DNA from 2 places in the Actinacidiphila sp. DG2A-62 genome. Region 1 is predicted to be linked to the other one. Evidence: riboswitches for the same ligand, from Rfam matches in the RefSeq annotation. Region 1 holds a riboswitch; the other holds the start of a gene.
What was found. A riboswitch is a leader RNA that binds a small molecule or an ion and turns the genes downstream of it on or off. The one in region 1 is predicted to bind thiamine pyrophosphate.
Positions count from the first base shown of each region.

Region 2: it holds a riboswitch for thiamine pyrophosphate, as region 1 does, so the genes downstream of both, thiO (glycine oxidase ThiO) here and VSR01_RS29800 (thiamine ABC transporter substrate-binding protein) in region 1, are expected to answer to the same signal.

Region 1 is NZ_JAYMGI010000002.1:6,606,076-6,615,240, reverse strand. It holds partial or broken gene VSR01_RS29810 (ABC transporter ATP-binding protein) at 1-472, opposite strand, end outside; partial or broken gene VSR01_RS29805 (ABC transporter permease) at 988-2,655, opposite strand; partial or broken gene VSR01_RS29800 (thiamine ABC transporter substrate-binding protein) at 2,634-3,739, opposite strand; TPP riboswitch at 3,731-3,850, opposite strand; gene rlmN (23S rRNA (adenine(2503)-C(2))-methyltransferase RlmN) at 3,911-5,023, opposite strand; partial or broken gene VSR01_RS29790 (phosphatidate cytidylyltransferase) at 5,163-6,141, opposite strand; gene frr (ribosome recycling factor) at 6,276-6,833, opposite strand; gene pyrH (UMP kinase) at 6,874-7,683, opposite strand; gene tsf (translation elongation factor Ts) at 7,893-8,729, opposite strand; gene rpsB (30S ribosomal protein S2) at 8,866-9,165, opposite strand, start outside.
Region 2 is NZ_JAYMGI010000002.1:1,883,010-1,892,174, forward strand. It holds gene metF (methylenetetrahydrofolate reductase [NAD(P)H]) at 1-359, opposite strand, end outside; gene thiE (thiamine phosphate synthase) at 527-1,261, opposite strand; gene VSR01_RS08345 (Rv2175c family DNA-binding protein) at 1,281-1,655, opposite strand; gene VSR01_RS08350 (NAD(P)/FAD-dependent oxidoreductase) at 1,712-2,953, opposite strand; gene VSR01_RS08355 (TetR/AcrR family transcriptional regulator) at 3,155-3,664, shown strand; gene VSR01_RS08360 (hypothetical protein) at 3,720-4,070, shown strand; gene VSR01_RS08365 (thiazole synthase) at 4,110-5,000, opposite strand; gene thiS (sulfur carrier protein ThiS) at 5,004-5,216, opposite strand; gene thiO (glycine oxidase ThiO) at 5,213-6,448, opposite strand; TPP riboswitch at 6,433-6,519, opposite strand; partial or broken gene pknB (Stk1 family PASTA domain-containing Ser/Thr kinase) at 6,732-8,794, shown strand; gene VSR01_RS08385 (deoxyribonuclease IV) at 8,843-9,165, shown strand, end outside.

The DNA of each region.
Region 1 (9,165 bases):
GGCTCGTCGAGCATCAGCAGCCGCGGCTCGGGCGCGAGCGCGCGGGCCAGCGCGACGCGCTGCTGCTCGCCGCCGGACAGGGTGGCGACGGGCCTGGCCGTGCCCCGGGCAGGCCGACCAGGTCCAGCAGCGTCTCGACCCGGCCGGCGCGCTCGGCGCGCGGGGCCTTGTGCATCCGCAGGCCGAAGGCGACGTTGCCGCCGACGTCGCGCTGCGGGAAGAGCTGGTGGTCCTGGAACATCAGGCCCACGCCGCGCCGGTGCGCGGGCACCGCGGCCTGGTCGGCGCCGTCGAGCAGCACCCGCCCGCCGTCCAGCGGCTGCAGCCCGGCGACGGCCCGCAGCAGCGTGGACTTGCCGCTGCCGCTGGGACCGAGCACGCACACGATCTCGTGCGCGGCGACGTCCAGGGTGACCGCGTCCAGCGCGGCACGCCCGCCGAAGCGGACGGTCGCGGCGTCCAGGTGCAGCAGTGCGGGGGCGGACCGGTCCCGGTCCGGGGCGTCCTTCGCCGAGGTGTTTGCCGGGGCGTCCTTCGCCGTGGCGTCCCGCGCCGGGGCTCGCGGGGCCGAAGCCTCCCGGGCCGCGGGCGCGGCGGGTGTCGGCTGCTGCTCCTGCCGGCCGGGCTTGCGCCGTGCGGGCTCGTGCGGGGTCATCGGCGGCGCTCCGGTCGGGCGTGGGCGGCGGGGACGGGGGACGCGGACGTGGCGGGCGCGGGCTGGACGGAGGCCCCGCGCGCCGCGGACTTGCCGGAGGCCCCGGGAGTCGCGGACTTGCCCCACGTCCTGCGCGTCGTGGACTTGCCCCACGCCCCGCGCGCCGCGGACTTGCCGGACGCCCTGGGCTCTCCGAACGTCTCGGACGCTCCCGGCGTCGCGGGCTCGGCGCGGCGCACCCCAGCGAGCGGGTCCGCGACGGGGTCGGCCGTCGACGGCGTCCCGGGCGTCCCCTTCGGGGCGCGCGGCGCGCGGCGTCCCGACAGCGGGTACTCCAGGAGCAGCAGCCCGGCCGCGCACACCACCATGAGGATGGTGCTCAGCGCCATGGCCTGGCCGTAGTTCATCTCGCCAGCCCGGCCGAGCAGGCGGGCGACGGCGACCGGGAGGGTGGGGCTGTCGGGGCGGGCGATGAAGACGGTCGCCCCGAACTCGCCGAGCGAGACGGCGAACGCGAACCCGGCCGCGATGCCCACCGCCCGTGCGACGAGCGGGAGTTCGACCTCGCGCCAGACCCGTGCCGGGGACGCGCCGAGCACGGCGGCGGCCTCGCGCAGCCGCTGGTCGACCGCGCGCAGCACCGGCAGCATCACGCGGACCACGAACGGCGCGCCGACCAGCGCCTGCGCCAGCGGCACTAGCAGCCAGGAGTCGCGCAGGTCGAGCGGGGGCTTGTCGAGGCTGATCAGGAAGCCGAAGCCGACGGTGACCGCCGAGGTGCCCAGCGGCAGCATGAGCAGTCCGTCGAAGCCGCGCATCAGCCGCCCGCTCCTGCGGGTCAGCGCCGCGGCGGCCAGCCCTCCGACGACCAGGGCGATCGCGGTGGCCGCGGCGGCGTAGCGCAGGGAGTTCCAGACGGTCTGCAGCGGCGACACGAGGAAGGTGCCGTCGGCGCTGCCGGAGCCGAGGGCGCGGTAGAAGGTGAGGCCGTAGCCGTGCGGGCCGTCGAAGGAGCGGGCGGCGAGCACGGCCAGCGGCAGCACGATGAGCACGGCGACGACGGCGAGCACCGCGGTGAGCAGGGAGCGTTCGCCGGCCCCGCGCGGGCGGTGCGCGGTGCCGGCCGGGTCGACCAGGCGCAGCGCGGACTCGCGGCGCCTGGCGGTCCAGGCGTGGACGGCGAGGATCGCGGCGACGGCGGCGAACTGCAGCAGCGTCAGCACGGCCGCGGTGGGCAGGTCGAAGACCTCGGCGGTCTGCCGGTAGATCTCGACCTCCAGGGTGGCGCGGGTGGGTCCGCCGAGGATCTGGATGACGCCGAAGGAGGTGAAGGTGAACAGGAACACCAGGACGGCGGCGGACGCCACCGCCGGCGCGAGGGCGGGCAGGGTGACGCGGCGGAAGGCGGTGAGGCGGCCGGCGCCGAGCATCCGGGCGGCCTCCTCCTGGCGGGGGTCGAGCTGCGCCCACAGACCGCCGACGGTGCGGACGACGACCGCGTAGTTGAAGAAGACGTGCGCGATGAGGATCGCCCACACGCTGGTGTCCAGGCGCAGGCCCAGCAGGTCGTCGGTGAGGCCGCCCCGACCGAGCAGCGCGAGGAACGCCGATCCGGCGACGACGGTCGGCAGCACGAACGGCACGGTGACCACGGCCCGCAGCAGCCGTTTGCCGGGGAAGTCCAGGCGGGCGAAGACGTACGCGCCGGGCAGGGCGACCGCGAGGGTCAGCGCGGTGGAGGCGGCGGCCTGCCAGCAGGTGAACCACAGCACGTGCCGTACGGAGGGGTCGCCGAGCACGTCGCCGACCGCGCCGGGCCGCCAGCGGCCGCCCTGGTGCAGGCCGCGGCCGACGATGGACGCGACGGGGTAGGCGAAGAAGGCGGCGAAGAACGCCAGCGGCAGCGCCGCGAGCCCGGCGGGGACCAGCGCGCGACGGGCGGCCGTCCCGGCGGTGCGTGCCCGGCCGCCCTCGGCGGTCACAGGACGAGGGAGTTCCACGTCTTCACCCAGTCGTCGCGGTGGGCGGCGATGGTGTCGGGCGCGAGCGTCGTGGGGTGCGCGACCTTCGCGCCGTACTTGGTGAACACCGGCGGCTCGGTGGCGCCCCGGACGACCGGGTCGACGTACATCTGCAGCGGCATGTCCTGCTGGAAGGTGCGGCTGAGCATGAAGTCGACGAACGCCTTGGCGCCGGCGGGTTCTTCGCGTGGTGCAGCACGCCCGCGAACTCGATCTGGCGGAAGCAGGTGCCGGTGGCGACGCCGACCGGCGACTGCGCGGGCGGCGGGGTCACGCCGACGACCTCGGCGGGCGGGCTGGAGGCGTAGGAGACCACCAGGGGCTTGTCGCCCTTGGCCTTGGCGCCGGCGGCCGATCCGGAGAAGGCGTTGTCGTACGCCTGCTCCCAGCTGTCGACGACCTGCACGCCGTTGGCTTTGAGCTGCTTCCAGTAGCCCTGCCATCCGGAGTCGCCGTAGGTGGCGACGCTGCCCAGCAGGAAGGCCAGGCCCGGCGAGGAGGTGGTGACGTTCTCGGTCACCAGCAGGTTCTTGTACTGCGGCTCCACCAGGTCGGCGAAGGTCCGCGGCGGCGCGATGTGGTGGGAGGCGAACCAGGCGCGGTCGTAGTTGACGCACACGTCGCCGGAGTCGATGGGCGTGACGCGGTGCTTGCCCGCGTCGAGCTGCACGTCGGCGGGCACCTGGTCCAGGCCCTTGGCGGTGTACGGGTCGAACAGGCCGTTGTCGAGGGCGCGCGAGAGCAGGGTGTTGTCGACGCCGAAGAACACGTCGCCGCGCGGGTGGTCCTTGGTGAGGATGGCCTGGTTGACGGCGGCGCCGGCGTCGCCGCCGCGCAGCACCTTGACCTTGTAGCCGGTCTGCCGGGTGAAGGCGGCGAGCACGGAGTCGGAGGCGGCGAAGGAGTCGTGGCTGACGACGGTGACGGTCTTCGAGCCGCCCGATCCGCTCTGCCGCCCGGACCCGGAGGAGTCCGAGGAGCCGCCGCAGCCGGCCAGGGCGGCGGCGCCGGCGGTGGCGAGGACGAGCGCGCCGACGGCACGCCGACGGATGGTGCTGTTCATGTGCTGACTCCCTACGCCGGTATGACCCGGATCAGGTTCGAGGGTCTGCGGCCTGGGAGATCTCCCAGCCGCACTCTCAGCGCCGTCCCAGGCGCTCCCCTGTCGGATGTTCAGGTGTTGTCCACGAGCGTGCGGGCCGGTACGGGGTGTGCCGGCCGCGGGGGAACCGTATCAGCGGGCGGAGGCGGCGAGCTGGCCGCAGGCCCCGTCGATCTCCTGGCCGCGGGTGTCGCGGACGGTCACCGGCACGCCGTGCGCTTCCAGGGCGGCGACGAAGGCGCGTTCGTCCTGCGGGCGCGAGGCGGTCCACTTCGAGCCGGGTGTGGGGTTGAGCGGGATCAGGTTGACGTGCACCCGGTGGTTCTTCAGCAGCCTGCCCAGCCGGTCGGCGCGCCACGCCTGGTCGTTGACGTCGCGGATCAGCGCGTACTCGATGGACACGCGGCGGCCGGAGACCTCGGAGTAGTGCCACGCGGCGTCGAGCACCTCGCGGACCTTCCAGCGGGTGTTGACCGGCACGAGGGTGTCGCGCAGTTCGTCGTCGGGGGCGTGCAGGGACACCGCGAGGCGGCACTTGAAGCCCTCGTCGGCGAAGCGGTACATCGCGGGGACGAGGCCGACGGTGGAGACGGTGATGCCGCGCTGGGACAGGCCGAGGCCGTCCGGCTCGGGGTCGGTGAGGCGGCGGATGGCGCCGACGACGCGGCGGTAGTTGGCCAGCGGCTCGCCCATGCCCATGAACACGATGTTGGACAGCCGCGCCGGGCCCTGCGCGCCGGGCACGTCGCCGTCGCGCAGCGCCCGCATGCCGGCGACGATCTGGTGGACGATCTCCGCGGTGGACAGGTTGCGGTCCAGGCCCGCCTGTCCGGTGGCGCAGAACGGGCAGTTCATGCCGCAGCCGGCCTGCGAGGAGATGCACATGGTGACGCGGTCGGGGTAGCGCATCAGCACGGATTCGACGAGGGTGCCGTCGAACAGCCGCCACAGCGTCTTGCGGGTGTCGCCGCCGTCGCAGGAGGCGTGCCGCACCACCGTCATCAGCTCGGGCAGCAGCTCGCCGGCCAGCCGCTCGCGGGCCGCGGCCGGGATGTCGGTCCAGGCGGCCGGGTCGTCGGCGTAGCGGGCGAAGTAGTGCTGGGAGAGCTGCTTGGCCCGGAACGGCTTCTCCCCCAGCGCGGCCACCGCCTCCTTGCGCTCGGCGGGCGAGAGGTCGGCGAGGTGCCGCGGCGGCTTCTTGGCCCCCCGCGGCACGGCGAAGGTCAGTTCTCCAGGTGCAGGCATGATGTCTTCCAGTGTCGCAGACCCGCGGAGGGCTTCGGCACGGGCGGCCGGGGGCGGCTCCGGGAGCCCGCGGGTGGCCGGGACGCGGGTGGCCGGGGGCAGCCCCTTCGCTGCCGGCCGAAGGCGGGGAAGGCGGGGCTCAGCCCTTGCCGACGAAGGCGACCAGGAGGAGCCAGACCACGGGGGCGGTGGGCAGCAGGGAGTCCAGACGGTCCATGATGCCGCCGTGGCCGGGCAGCAGGGTGCCCATGTCCTTGATGCCGAGGTCGCGTTTGATCATCGACTCGCCGAGATCGCCGAGGGTGGCGCTGGTGGCCGCGGCCAGGCCCAGCAGCAGGCCCTGCCACCAGCGGCCGTCGTCGATGACGTACTGCATGAGCAGCGCGCCGGCGATCATCGCGAAGGCCATCGCGCCGGCCAGGCCCTCCCGGGTCTTGCCGGGGCTGATCCGGGGGCGAGCCTGTGGCTGCCGAACCGCCAGCCGACCGCGTAGGCGCCGGTGTCGCTGATCACGGTGAGCAGCAGGAACACCAGGACCCGGCGGGGGCCGTCGTCGGCGGCCAGCATCATCACCACGAAGGTGGCGAGGAAGGGGACGTAGAAAGCGGCGAAGACGCCGGCGGTGACGTCTCTGAGGTAGTTCTCCGGGGGCTGCGCCATCCGCCAGACCAGGACGGCCAGCGCGGTCAGCGCCATGGCGATCCAGGCGCCGTCGGCGCCCTTGAGGTAGCCGGCCACGACCATGGCGGCGCCGCCCAGGGCGATCGGCGGCAGCGGTGCGCGGATGCCCTTGCGCTCCTCCAGGCGGGAGGTCAGCTCCCACACGCCGACGACGACCGCGAGCACCGCGACGCCCACGAAGACGGCCTTGACGACGAACAGGGCGGCGACGATCACGGCGCCGAGCCCCACGCCGACCCCTATCGCGGCCCGCAGGTCGCGTCCGGCGGACTTCTTGGCCGGGGCCGCGGGCGGCGGCGGTGGGGCGGGCTGGCCGGCGGGGGTGTCGGCGGCGGTGACGGCATGGGGGCAGTCTTTCCTGGCGCCCCGGCCTGCGTCGCAGAAGCCGCCGGGGGGTGGCCGGCGCGTGGCGAAGCGCCCCAGGAAGAGTCGTTCACGGAGCTTCGCCTCGCGTCGTCGTGGTGTGGTGGCAGCGGTCGGATGGGGACGGGGAGGGGACGGGCAGGGCGCCGGGGACGGATCGGTGAGCGGGAGGGGTCCGCGGCGGCGGGCCGGCGGCGAGCCGGGGAGGTCAGACCTCCAGCAGCTCGGTCTCCTTGTGCTTGAGCAGCTCGTCGATCTGCGCCACGTACTTCGCCGTGGTGTCGTCCAGCTCCTTCTCCGCGCGGCGCACCTCGTCCTCGCCGGTCTCGCCGTCCTTGACGAGCTTGTCGAGGGTCTCCTTGGCCTTGCGGCGGACGCTGCGGATGGAGATCTTCGCGTCCTCGCCCTTGGTCTTGGCGACCTTGATGTACTCCCTGCGGCGCTCCTCGGTCAGCTGCGGGAAGACCACCCGGATGATCCGGCCGTCGTTGCTCGGGTTGACGCCGAGATCGGAGTTGCGGATCGCCTCCTCGATGTTGCGCAGGCTGCTGCTGTCGAAGGGGGTGATCACCGCCATCCGCGGCTCGGGCACCGCGAAAGAGGCCAGCTGGTTGATCGGGGTCACGGTGCCGTAGTACTCGGCCACGATCTTGTTGAACATCGCCGGATGCGCCCGGCCGGTGCGGATCGCCGCGAAGTCGTCCTTGGCGACGGACACGGCCTTGTCCATCTTCTCCTCGGCCTCGAGGAGTGTCTCTTCAATCACCATGTGCTCCCGGTATTCATAAGGCAGAGCCTGGGGCGCATCACGCCCGGGTGCCCTGGTCGTTGACCAGCGTGCCGATCTTCTCACCCTTCACGGCCCGCGCGATGTTGCCCTCGGCGAGCAGCTCGAAGACCAGGATCGGCAGCTTGTTGTCCTGGCAGAGGGTGATCGCGGTGAGGTCGGCGACCCGCAGGTCGCGGGCGATGACCTCGCCGTACTCCAGCGCGTCGAAGCGGACCGCGTCGGGGTTGTGCTTGGGGTCGGAGTCGTAGACGCCGTCCACGCCGTTCTTGCCCATCAGCATGGCGGTGGCGTCGATCTCCAGGGCCCGCTGGGCGGCGGTGGTGTCGGTGGAGAAGTAGGGCATGCCCATGCCCGCGCCGAAGATCACCACGCGGCCCTTCTCCAGGTGCCGGATGGCCCGCAGCGGGATGTAGGGCTCGGCGACCTGGCCCATGGTGATGGCCGTCTGGACGCGGGTCTCGATGCCTTCCTTCTCCAGGAAGTCCTGGAGGGCGAGGCAGTTCATGACGGTGCCGAGCATGCCCATGTAGTCGGAGCGGGCCCGGTCCATGCCGCGCTGCTGCAGTTCGGCGCCGCGGAAGAAGTTGCCGCCGCCGACGACGAGGGCGATCTCGTAGCCGTCGCGGACGACCGCGGCGATCTCCCGGGCGATGGCGTGCACGACGTCGGGGTCGACGCCCAGGCCCCCGCCGCCGGCGAACGCCTCGCCGGACAGCTTGAGCAGGTAGCGGCGCGGCGCGACGCCGCCGCGGCCGTCGGTGCGTTCGGAGCCGGCGGGTCCGGCGTGGTGGGGGGCGTGGTCGGCCTGGTCGGCGCCTTCGTCCATGGGGCTCTTCTCCTCGTGCACGTACAAAGGAGGCCATTGCCGAGGGTCCTGGTGGGTTCCCTTGACGGCAATGGCCTCCTCGTCACCTCTGCGGCCGGCCGGCGGCGGCCGGCCGCATACGACCCTAGCGGGGCCGCGGGTCTTTCGCTGCGCGCGTCCCGGTCGCGATCGGCCGGCTCCGACGCCGACCGGACGCCGTCCGGTCGCCGTCAGACGCCGACGCGGAAGCGGGCGAAGCGCTTCAGCGTGACGCCGGCCTCGTCGAGGACCTTCTGGACCGTCTTCTTGGCGTCCTTGGCGAACGCCTGCTCCAGCACGACGTTCTCCTTGAAGAAGCCGTTCACGCGGCCCTCGACGATGCGCGGCAGGGCGGCCTCGGGCTTGCCCTCCTCGCGCGCGGTGGCCTCGGCGACGCGGCGCTCGTTCTCGACGGTCTCGGCGTCGATCTCGTCGCGGGTCAGGAACTTCGGCGCGAACGCGGCGATGTGCTGGGCCACGTCCTTGGCGGTCTGCGCGTCGGCCTTGTCCAGCTCGACCAGCACGCCGACCTGCGGCGGCAGGTCCGGGCTGGTGCGGTGCAGGTAGGAGGCGACGTAGCCGTCGGTGAACTGCGCGAAGCGGTCCAGCACGATCTTCTCGCCGAGGGTGGCGTTGGCCTCGTCGACGTACGCCTGGACGGTCTGGCCGTCCTTGATCTCGGAGGCGAGCAGCGCCTCCAGGCCGGCCGGGCGGGTCGCGGCGACGTGCGCGGCGATGGCGTCGGCGACGGCCACGAACTTCTCGCCCTTGGCGACGAAGTCCGTCTCGCACTTCAGCTCCAGCAGGACGCCCTCGCTGTTGTCGTCGGCGATCAGGGAGACGACGGCGCCGTTGGAGGCCGAGCGGCCCTCGCGCTTGGTGACGCCCTTCTGGCCCTTGACGCGGAGGATCTCGACGGCCTTGTCCAGGTCGCCTTCGGCCTCGGTGAGGGCGTTCTTGCAGTCCATCATGCCCGCGGCGGTCAGCTCGCGGAGCTTCTTGACGTCGGCGGCGGTGAAGTTCGCCATGGAGTTAAGTCTCTTCCCGAATGGTCGGTGGATCTACGGGTGAACGGCGGGGGCGTGTATGCCCCCGCCGTCGTCACGCGTGGTTCTCGAAGGCGCGGGCGCCTGCCGCCCGGGGCCGGGCCCCGGGCGGGGGGGCTCAGGCCTGCTGGGCGTCGCCCTCGGCGGCCGGGGCCTCGGGGGCGGCGGGGGCCTGCGGGGGAGCGGCGTCCGCGGGGGCGGCGTCCGCCGGGGCGGCCGGGGCCGCGTCGGCGGGGGCGTCGCCCTCGGAGTCCGCCTTCTTCTCGCCTTCGAGCAGGTCGCGCTCCCACTCGGCGAGCGGCTCGGCGGCGCCCTCGGCCTTCTTGTCGCTCAGCGCCGCGCCGGAACGGGCGATCAGGCCCTCGGCGACGGCGTCGGCGATCACGCGGGTGAGCAGCGTGACGGAACGGATCGCGTC
Region 2 (9,165 bases), 4.7 Mb from region 1:
CGGACGGCGAGCATGTTGCGGATGCCGGCGTCGGCGTACTGTCCGATGATGTTGCGCAGCTCGGCGACGGAGTGGTTGACCGCGGTCAGGTGCGCGCAGGGCGTCAGCGTGGTCTCCGAGACGATGCGGTCGGTGGCGCGGACGGTCCCCTCGCGGGAGGAGCCGCCGGCGCCGTACGTCACGGAGACGAAGGTGGGGGCGACCGCCTCGATGCGGCGGATCGCGTTCCACAGCGTCCGCTCGCCCTTCTCCGTCCGCGGGGCGGCGAACTCGAAGGAGTACGAGCGGCCGCCGCCGGCCAGCAGGTCACGGATCGTGAGCGCGCGGTCGGTGCGGGTGGATGCGGTGCCCAGGGCCATGCGGCCCAGGCTAGCCCGGAACGCCCCCTCGGCGTCCCCCCGCCGCCCACTTTGCCCTTCTTGCCCCGCCCTGCGCCGCCTCAGCGCCGGACGCCGCGCCTGCCGGGGGCGCGGCCCCGGTATGCGCCGCCTCGACGCGGGAAGGCCGACCGGCCCGGCCCGGAGCGTCAGGCGAGCGCGGCTCGGAGCGCGGTCGCCGCCGCAGCGGGGTCCGCCGCCTCGGTGAGCGCGCGGACGACGACGACACGCCGCGCGCCCGCCGCGACGACCTCGGAGACGTTCGCGACGTCGATCCCGCCGATCGCGAACCAGGGCCGCGCAGGGCCGAGCGCCGCCGCGTACCGCACGAGGGACAGACCGGGCGCCGGGCGCCCCGGCTTGGTCGGCGTGGGCCAGACCGGCCCGGTGCAGAAGTAGTCCACACCGGGCTCCACCGCCGCCGCGTCGACCTCCGCCGCCGCGTGGCAGGACCGCCCGATGATCACATCGGGCCCCAGGATCGCCCGCGCCGCCGCGACCGGCAGGTCGCCCTGCCCGAGGTGCAGGACGTCCGCGCCGGCCGCGTGGGCGACGTCCGCCCGGTCGTTGACCGCGAGCAGCGGGCCGTGCCGGCGGCACGCCTGAGCCAGCACGGCGAGCGCGGCCAGCTCCTCGCCGGCCTCGATGCCTTTCTGGCGGAGCTGGATGACGTCGACGCCCGCGCTGAGCACCGCGTCGGCGAACTCCGCGAGGTCGCCGCGCCCGGCCCGTGCGTCGGTGCACAGGTACAGCCGGGCCTCGGCGAGCTTCGCCCGCGCCGCGGCCCCGCGCGCGGACACCGGGCCGGGCGCGGGACCCGCGTCGCGACCGGGAGCGTGGCCGGAGGCGTGTCCGGAAGCGGAGTGGGAGTCGGCGGCGGTCATCGGGCCCCCCGGGGTCGGGTTACACGGCGAGCGCCTGCGCCCGGCGCTTCACCTCGGTCCCGCGATTCTCGCGCAGCGCCTGTACCGGGGTGCCCGGCAGGGTCGGGTCCGGGGTGAAGAGCCACTCCAGGGCCTCGTCGTCCGTGAACCCGTCGTCCTTCAGGACGGTCAGCGTGCCGGTCAGACCCTTGACGATCTTGCCGTCCCCGATGAAGTCGGCCGGCACCATGAGCACCTTGTTCTCCCCGCGGCGTACCGCGAGCAGCTGGCCCTCCTTGATCAGCGGGCGGATCCTGGTCACTTCGAGTCCGAGACGCTCGGCCACCTCCGGCAGGGTCAGCCAGGAGGGCACGAGAGCGTCGATGTGTGCGTCAACCGACGAGAAAACAGTCACGGGACAAGCCTGCCACCTGCCGCCGACAACCGCTGCGGCACGCCGCCGTACGGGCGTCAGACCACCGCGGACTTCAGCGGGACGGCGGGGTCCGCGACCAGCGCGGGGTCCACCGCGGCGCCGCGCGGGATCAGCTTGCGGGCCTGCGCCATGTCGCGCGGCCTGCCCACCGCGAGCACCGCGGCCAGGGTCCCGCCGCGCAGCCACACCGCCGACCAGGCCGGCGCCGCCGGGTCGCCGCGCAGCAGCATCGCGTCGGCCGCGCCGTGGTGGCCGGCGTACTGCACGAACCGGCCGAACTGCTCGGACCAGAAGTACGGCACCGGGTCGTAGCGCTCGTCGCCGCCGAGGAGGTTGGCCGCGGCGGTCCGCGGGCCCTGGACGGCGTTGTCCCAGTGGTGCACCAGGAGCCGCTCGCCGTAGCGGGCGGACGGGAAGGACGCGCAGTCGCCGACCGCGTAGACGTCCTGGGCCGTGGTGCGCAGCCGGTCGTCGGCGCGGACCGCGCCGCGGTCGTCCAGCGCGACGCCGGAGCCGCCGAGCCAGCCGGTGGCCGGGCGCGCGCCGATGCCGACGACCACGGCCGCGGCGGACAGCCTGCTGCCGTCGCCGAGCACGACGGCGCCGGGTTCGAGCGCCGCGACGGGGGAGCCGGTGAGCAGGTCGACGCCGGCCTCCTCGTACCAGTGCCGCATCGGGGCGGTGACCTCGGGCGGCAGCGCCCCGGCCAGCGGGCGGTCCGCGGCCTCCACGACGGTCACCGGGCAGCCGGCCTGGCGGGCCGCGGTGGCGAACTCCGCGCCGATCCAGCCGGCGCCGACCACCACGACGTGCCGCTGCCCGGCGAGCACCGGGCGCAGCGCGGCGGCGTCGTCCAGGGTGCGCAGCGGGTAGACCCCGGGCAGGCCCGCGGTGCCGGGCAGCGCGGTGGCGTAGGCGCCGGTGGCCAGCACCAGGCGGTCGTACGGGACCGGTCCCGCGTCGGTGGCCAGCTCGTGGCCGGCCGCGTCCAGTCTCTGGGCGCGGACGCCGAGGCGGAGGTCGACGTCCAGCGCGGCGAAGTCGACGTCGAAGCGGACGTCCACCGGGCCGGTCTCCGGGCCGGTCTCCGACCCGGCCACCGGTCCGGCCTCCCCCTGTGCGGCGCCCGCGCCCGCGGTGGCGGCCGAGGCCGCGAGGAGGACCGCCTTCGACAGCGGCGGGCGGTCGTACGGGGGATGCGGCTCGTCGCCCAGGAGGGTGAGGGCGCCGCGCCAGCCCTGGCCTCGCAGCTCGACCGCGGTCTGCACCCCGGCCATCCCGGCCCCGACGATCACGACGCGTCCGCTCACCCCTTCACGTTAACCCCTCCCCCTCGCCGCGGGACGCCGCGCTGCACAGCGGGCGCGGGGAACGGCCGCGCGGCCGGCGAGGGGCGGTGTCCGGTGCGTCGCCCGCCGGCCGATTTCGGGAACGGTCGTTCTTGACTGATCGTTCCTCAACTGCGTACCGTGGCGGTCATGGGCAGACCGAGGGCGTTCGACGAGGACGAGGTGGTGCGGGCGGCCGTGCGGCTGTTCGGCGGGCGGGCGTACGACGGGGTGTCCGTCGACGACCTCGTCACCCACCTGGGCGTGCACCGCAACAGCCTGTACAAGACGTTCGGCAGCAAGCGTGGCCTCTATCTGGCGGCTCTGCGCCGCCACGTCGCCGACGACGTCCGCCCGCTGGTCGACGCCCTCGCCGGTGCGAGGGAGGCGACGGACGTCGCGGCCGTGCTGCGGCTCGTCACGTCGGCCGACCTCGGCCTGCTCCTCCTCGCGGCGGTCGACCGCGCACGGGTCGACGCGGAGGTCGCCTCCGAGGTGACGGCCGCGTTGGCCGCCGTCGACCGGGCGATCGCCGACGCGCTCGGTGCTCGCGCCGACCTGGCCGCCGCGCTCACGGCCGCCGCGCTGGGCATGCTCGTGCGCGGCAGCCCCGGCGACGTCGCGACCGCGCTGGCCCGCCGCCTCGGCCCTTCCGCCTGACGGCCCGACAACTAGACAGCCCGACCACCCGACCACCCGACCAAGGAGCCCGGACATGGCACAGATACGTATCGTCGGCGACGACCTCGTCGTCGTGATGGAGGGGCTCGACAAGCTCTGGGCCTTCAAGGGCCGCCTGACCGTTCCGCTGGCCAACGTCCGCGGCGCGACCGCCGATCCCGGCATCGCCGCCGCGCCGAAGGGGATCCGCGCGCCGGGCTCCCACGTACCCCGCGTGATCACCGCGGGCACGTTCCACCAGGACGGCGACAAGGTCTTCTGGGACGTCAGGGACCCCTCGAAGGCCGTCGTGGTCGAACTCGCCGACGAGGAGTACGCACGGCTGGTCGTGCAGGTCGACGACCCCCGCGCGACCGTCGCCCTGGTCGAGGACGCCCTGGCCTGACGCGGCAGGCGCCCGGCGCCCGTCTGTGCGCTCGGAGCGCTAGAAGGCGGGGCGCTCCAGGTCGGGCAGGCCGTGGGCGGGAGAGGAGGCGAGGGCGTGGTGGCGGCGGGGGATGCGGCCGGCGAGGTGGGCCAGCCGCCCCGCGCGGACGGCCGCGCGCATCGCCTCCGCCATGAGGACCGGACGCTGCGCCCGGGTGACCGCGGACGCGAGCATGACCGCCGCGCACCCCAGTTCCATCGCCAGCGCCGCGTCGGACGCCGTCCCCGCCCCCGCGTCGAGGATCACCGGCACCGACGCGCGCTCCACGATCAGCTGGAAGTTGTGCGGATTGCGGATGCCGAGCCCGGAGCCGATCGGCGACCCCAGCGGCATCACCGCCGCGCATCCCACGTCCTCCAACTTCCGCGCCAGCACCGGATCGTCGTTGGTGTACGGCAGCACGGTGAACCCGTCGTCCACCAGCGTCTCCGCCGCGTCGAGCAGTTCGACCGGATCGGGCAGCAACGTCCGCTCGTCGGCGATCACTTCGAGCTTGACCCAGTCCGTGCCGAGCGCCTCGCGCGCCAGCCGCGCGGTGAGCACGGCCTCGCCCGCGGTGAAGCAGCCCGCGGTGTTCGGCAGCGCGCGGATGCCGTGCCGGGCCAGCACCGAGAGCACCGACCCCTTGGTCCGCGGGTCCAGCCGCCGCATCGCGACGGTGGTCAGCTCGGTGCCCGAGGCCAGCAGCGCCTGCTCCAGGACCTCCAGGCTGGGCGCGCCGCCGGTTCCCATGATCAGCCGGGAGGAGAAGGTGACGCCCGCGACGGTCAGCGCGTCGTCCGCGCCGGGGGCCGCCTGCGCGGAGGACGCCGCGGGCGCGGTCCCGTTCGTCGCCGGCTTCGGGGTCGGCTGCGGCGTCGGCTGCGGCATGGGTTTCGTCGTGGTCATCGCTCAGCCTCCCTGGACCGCGGTGAGGATCTCGATCCGGTCGCCCTCGGCGAGCGCCGTGTCCGACCAGCGGGCACGCGGCACCACGGTCTCGTTGAGCGCGGCGGCGACGCCGGAGGGCGCCGAGGTGACGGCGGCGACCAGGGCGTCCAGCGCCACCGGGGCGGCCAGCGTCCTGCGTTCGCCGTTGACCTGGACGGTGATGGCCGCGCTCATGCGTGCTGCTCCTGCCGTGCGGGGGCGGGCGGTACCGGGCCCGTCCCAGTCGTGGTGAACCGGTTGGCGCCGAACGCCCGTGCGTACTGCGGCAGTTCACCGGTGGACGAGGTGAGGACCTCGGCGAGGACGTCGCCGGTGACCGGGGTCAGCAGCACGCCGTTGCGGTGGTGGCCGGTGGCCAGCAGCAGCCCGTCCAGCGCGGTGGCGCCGAGCAGCGGCGCGTTGTCCGGGGAGCCGGGCCGCAGCCCGGCCAGCGTCTCGGTGAGCGCCAGTTCGGTGATGCCCGGCAGCAACTCGTGTGCGTCGCGCAGCAGTTCGTAGACCCCGCCGGCGGTCACCGTGGTGTCCCAGCCGAACTCCTCGCTGGTCGCGCCGAGTACGAGTTCGCCGTTGTCGCGCGGCACCAGGTAGACGTGGCTGCCGCGGACCACCGCCCGGACCGTGCGGGTGAGGAACGGCGGCTGTCCGGCCGGCATCCGCAGCCGCAGGATCTGCCCCTTGACCGGGCGCACCGGCGGCAGCGCGTCGTCGGGCAGCCCGGCGATCCGGCCGCTCTCGCTGCCCGCGGCCAGCACCGTCCGCGCCGCCGCGACCACCGTGCCGTCGGCGAGCACCGCGCCGGTCACCCGGTCGCCGTCCGCGGTCACCCGCGCGACGGCCGAGCGCAGGAACACCACGCCCGCCAGGTCCGCGGCCCGCAGCAGCGCGGTGGACAGCCGCCGCGGGTCCACCTGGTGGTCGCCGTCGACGCGCAGGCCGCCGCGGACGCCCGGCGCCAGCATCGGCTCCAGCCGGCGGCACTCGCGGCCGCTGAGCCACTGGGACTCCAGGCCCAGCGAGGTCTGGAACGCGTGCAACTCCCGCAGGTGCGCGCGGTCGTCCGCGTCCAGCGCCACCGCGAGGGTGCCGCAGCGGCGGTAACCGGTGTCCAGGCCCGTCAGTTCGGTCAGCTCCGCGGCGAAGTCCGGGTAGCGGGCGGCCGAGGCGAGGTTGAGGTCGAGCAACGCCTGCTCGCCGTACTGCAGTTCGGTGACCGCGGCGAGCATGCCGGCGGCGACGTGCGCCGCGCCGCCGCCGGGCGCGGGGTCCGCGACGGCTGTCGCGAGCCCGCGCTGGGCCGCGCGCCAGGCGGTGACGAGTCCGATGACGCCGCCGCCCACGACGAGGACGTCGGTGGTGTGGTGCAGGCCGTGTTCGCGCATCAGGTGGCGCGCTCCCTTCGCCGGCATGACCCGGATCAGGTTCGTACGGTCGGCGGCCGTCCAGCCGCCCTCTCAGCCCGGTCGTCCGGGCTCCCGCGTCTTCCTTTGGCCCCGCCAGCTTAGCCCCGGTCCCCGGCCGCGCGGCGCGGCAGGTCCGCGCCCGGCCCCGCGAGGGCGGCCGGCCGTCCCGGCCGGCGGGGCGGTCGCACGGCGCGGACCCGGGGACGGCTCGGCGTCCGAAAGGGCGGGCAGGTCACGGGTGTGTCCCGGAATGCCACGCGTTGGGCACAAGGACCACGCGTCGACCCGAATGGACCGAGCCGCCCTCGTAGAATCGGACGTCGTGGACATCACCGTGGAAGACCCGCTCGTCGGGCAGACGCTCGACCGGCGCTACCGGGTCGACAGCCGCATCGCCGTCGGCGGGATGGCGACGGTGTACCGGGCCGTGGACCTGCGCCTGGACCGCGAGCTCGCGCTGAAGGTGATGCACCCGGCCCTCGCCGCGGACACCGGCTTCGTGGAGCGCTTCATCCGCGAGGCCAAGGCGGTCGCGCGGCTGTCCCACCCGAACGTGGTCGGGGTGTTCGACCAGGGCACCGACGGGCCGTACGTCTACCTCGCGATGGAGTACGTCGCCGGCTGCACGCTGCGCGACGTGCTGCGTGCGCGCGGCGCCCTCCCGCCGCGCGCCGCGCTGGACATCCTGGAGCCGGTCCTCGCCGCGCTGGGCGCCGCCCACCGCGCGGGCCTGGTGCACCGGGACATGAAGCCGGAGAACGTCCTGATAGGGGACTCCGGCGGGGTCAAGGTCGCCGACTTCGGGCTGGTCAGGGCGGTCGACACGCAGACCAGCGCGAGCACCGGCGCGCTGCTCGGCACGGTCTCCTACCTCGCGCCCGAGCAGATCGGCCACGGCACCGTCGACCAGCGCACCGACGTGTACGCGTGCGGGATCGTGCTCTACGAGATGCTGACCGGCCGCAAGCCGTACGACGGCGACACGCCGATGAAGGTGATCTACCAGCACGTCAACGACGACGTCCCGGCGCCCTCCGCGACCGTGCCGGGCCTGGCGCCGCGGCTGGACGCGCTGGTGGCGCGGGCCGCCGCGCGCGATCCGCGGGACCGGCCCGCCGACGCCGTGCGCCTGCTGGCCGAGGTGCGCGAGGCGCGCGCCGCGCTGAGCCCGGCGGAGCTGGACCTCCAGCCGCGCGGCGCCGCACCCGCCGACGCGCCGCCGGCCGATCCCCGCTCCCCCGGCTCCGCACCCGCCGATCCCCGCTCCCCCGGCTCCGCACCCGCCGATCCGCGGACCGGCGCCGCTGTCCCCGTCGCCCCCGCCGCCGCGCTGGACGCGACGACCGTCCTCCCCCGGCTCCCGCGACCGCCGCCGCCTCCGGCTCTGCCACCGCCCCCGACGAGCTGCACCGCACCACCCGCCTGCTGCTGCCGCCCGCGACCGTCGACGAGGCTCCGCACGCCACCGTGCCGCACGCCCGCCGCGGGCCGCTGGCCGTGCTGGTCGCGCTGCTGGTGCTGCTCGGCGTCGGCGCCGGCGTGTGGTACATCACCGACGGCCAGTTCACGAAGGTGCCCGCGGTGCTGTCGCTCCCGCAGGCCGACGCCGAGCGCAAACTGCACGCCGCGGGGCTCGACTCGACGGTGCGGCAGGACTGGTCGCTCACCGTGCCGCGCGGCAGCGTGGTCGCCACCGACCCGGCGCCGGGCAAGCGCATCCGTTCCAACGGCTCGGTGACGCTGACGGTGTCCAAGGGCCCGCGGCTGGTGACGGTGCCGCCGGTCGCCGGGAAAACGCTCTCCGACGCGCGCGAGGCACTGCGCGCGGCCGGGCTGACCCCCGGCACCGTCACCCAGGACTTCAGCGACGACGTGCCGCGCGGCGCGGTGGTCGCCACCGACCCCGCGGACGGCACGAACCGCTCCCCCGGCACCCCGGTGGCGATCACGGTCTCCCGCGGCGCCCCGGTGGACGTGCCGGACGTGATCGGCGAGAGCGTGCCGGAGGCGCAGCAGGACCTGGAGGACGCCGGGCTGGACGTGGTGCTCGCGCCGGACAAGGTGTTCTCCGACGACGCCGACAAGGACACCGTCGCGCTGGAGTCGCCGAAGGCCGGTGAGCAGGCCGGCGAGGGCGAGACCGTGACGATCACGGTGTCCAAGGGCCGGCAGAAGTTCGACGTGCCGGACGTGACGGGCAAGAGCGCGGACGACGCCAAGCAGATCCTCCAGGACGCGGGCTTCGACGTACGGGTGATCAACCTGTTCTTCGGCGACACGGTCTTCAGCCAGTCCCCGGACGGCGGCGGCCAGGCGCCCAAGGGCGCGACGATCACCTTGTGGGTGCGCTGACCCGTGCCGCAGCCCGTGCCCGCGCCGTCCGTGCCACCCGCGCCGCCCGTGCCACTCACGCCGCCCGCGCCGCCGCGCAACCCCGTCGGCGGCCACGTCCCGGTCGCCGGCGGCCTCGCCGCCAAGGGGCTGGCGTACGCCGAGCGGATCGGCGCGGAGGCCGTGCAGGTCTTCGTGGCCAACCCGCGCGGCTGGGCGACCGGGCCGGGCGATCCGGCGGAGGACGAGCGGTTCAGGGCGCGCTGCGCCGCCTCCGGCATCCCCGCGTACGTGCACACGCCCTACCTGATCAACGTCGGCTCGCACACCGCCGCGACCGCCGAGCTGTCGGTGGCCTCGCTGCGGCACTCGCTGCGGCGCGGGCGGGCGAT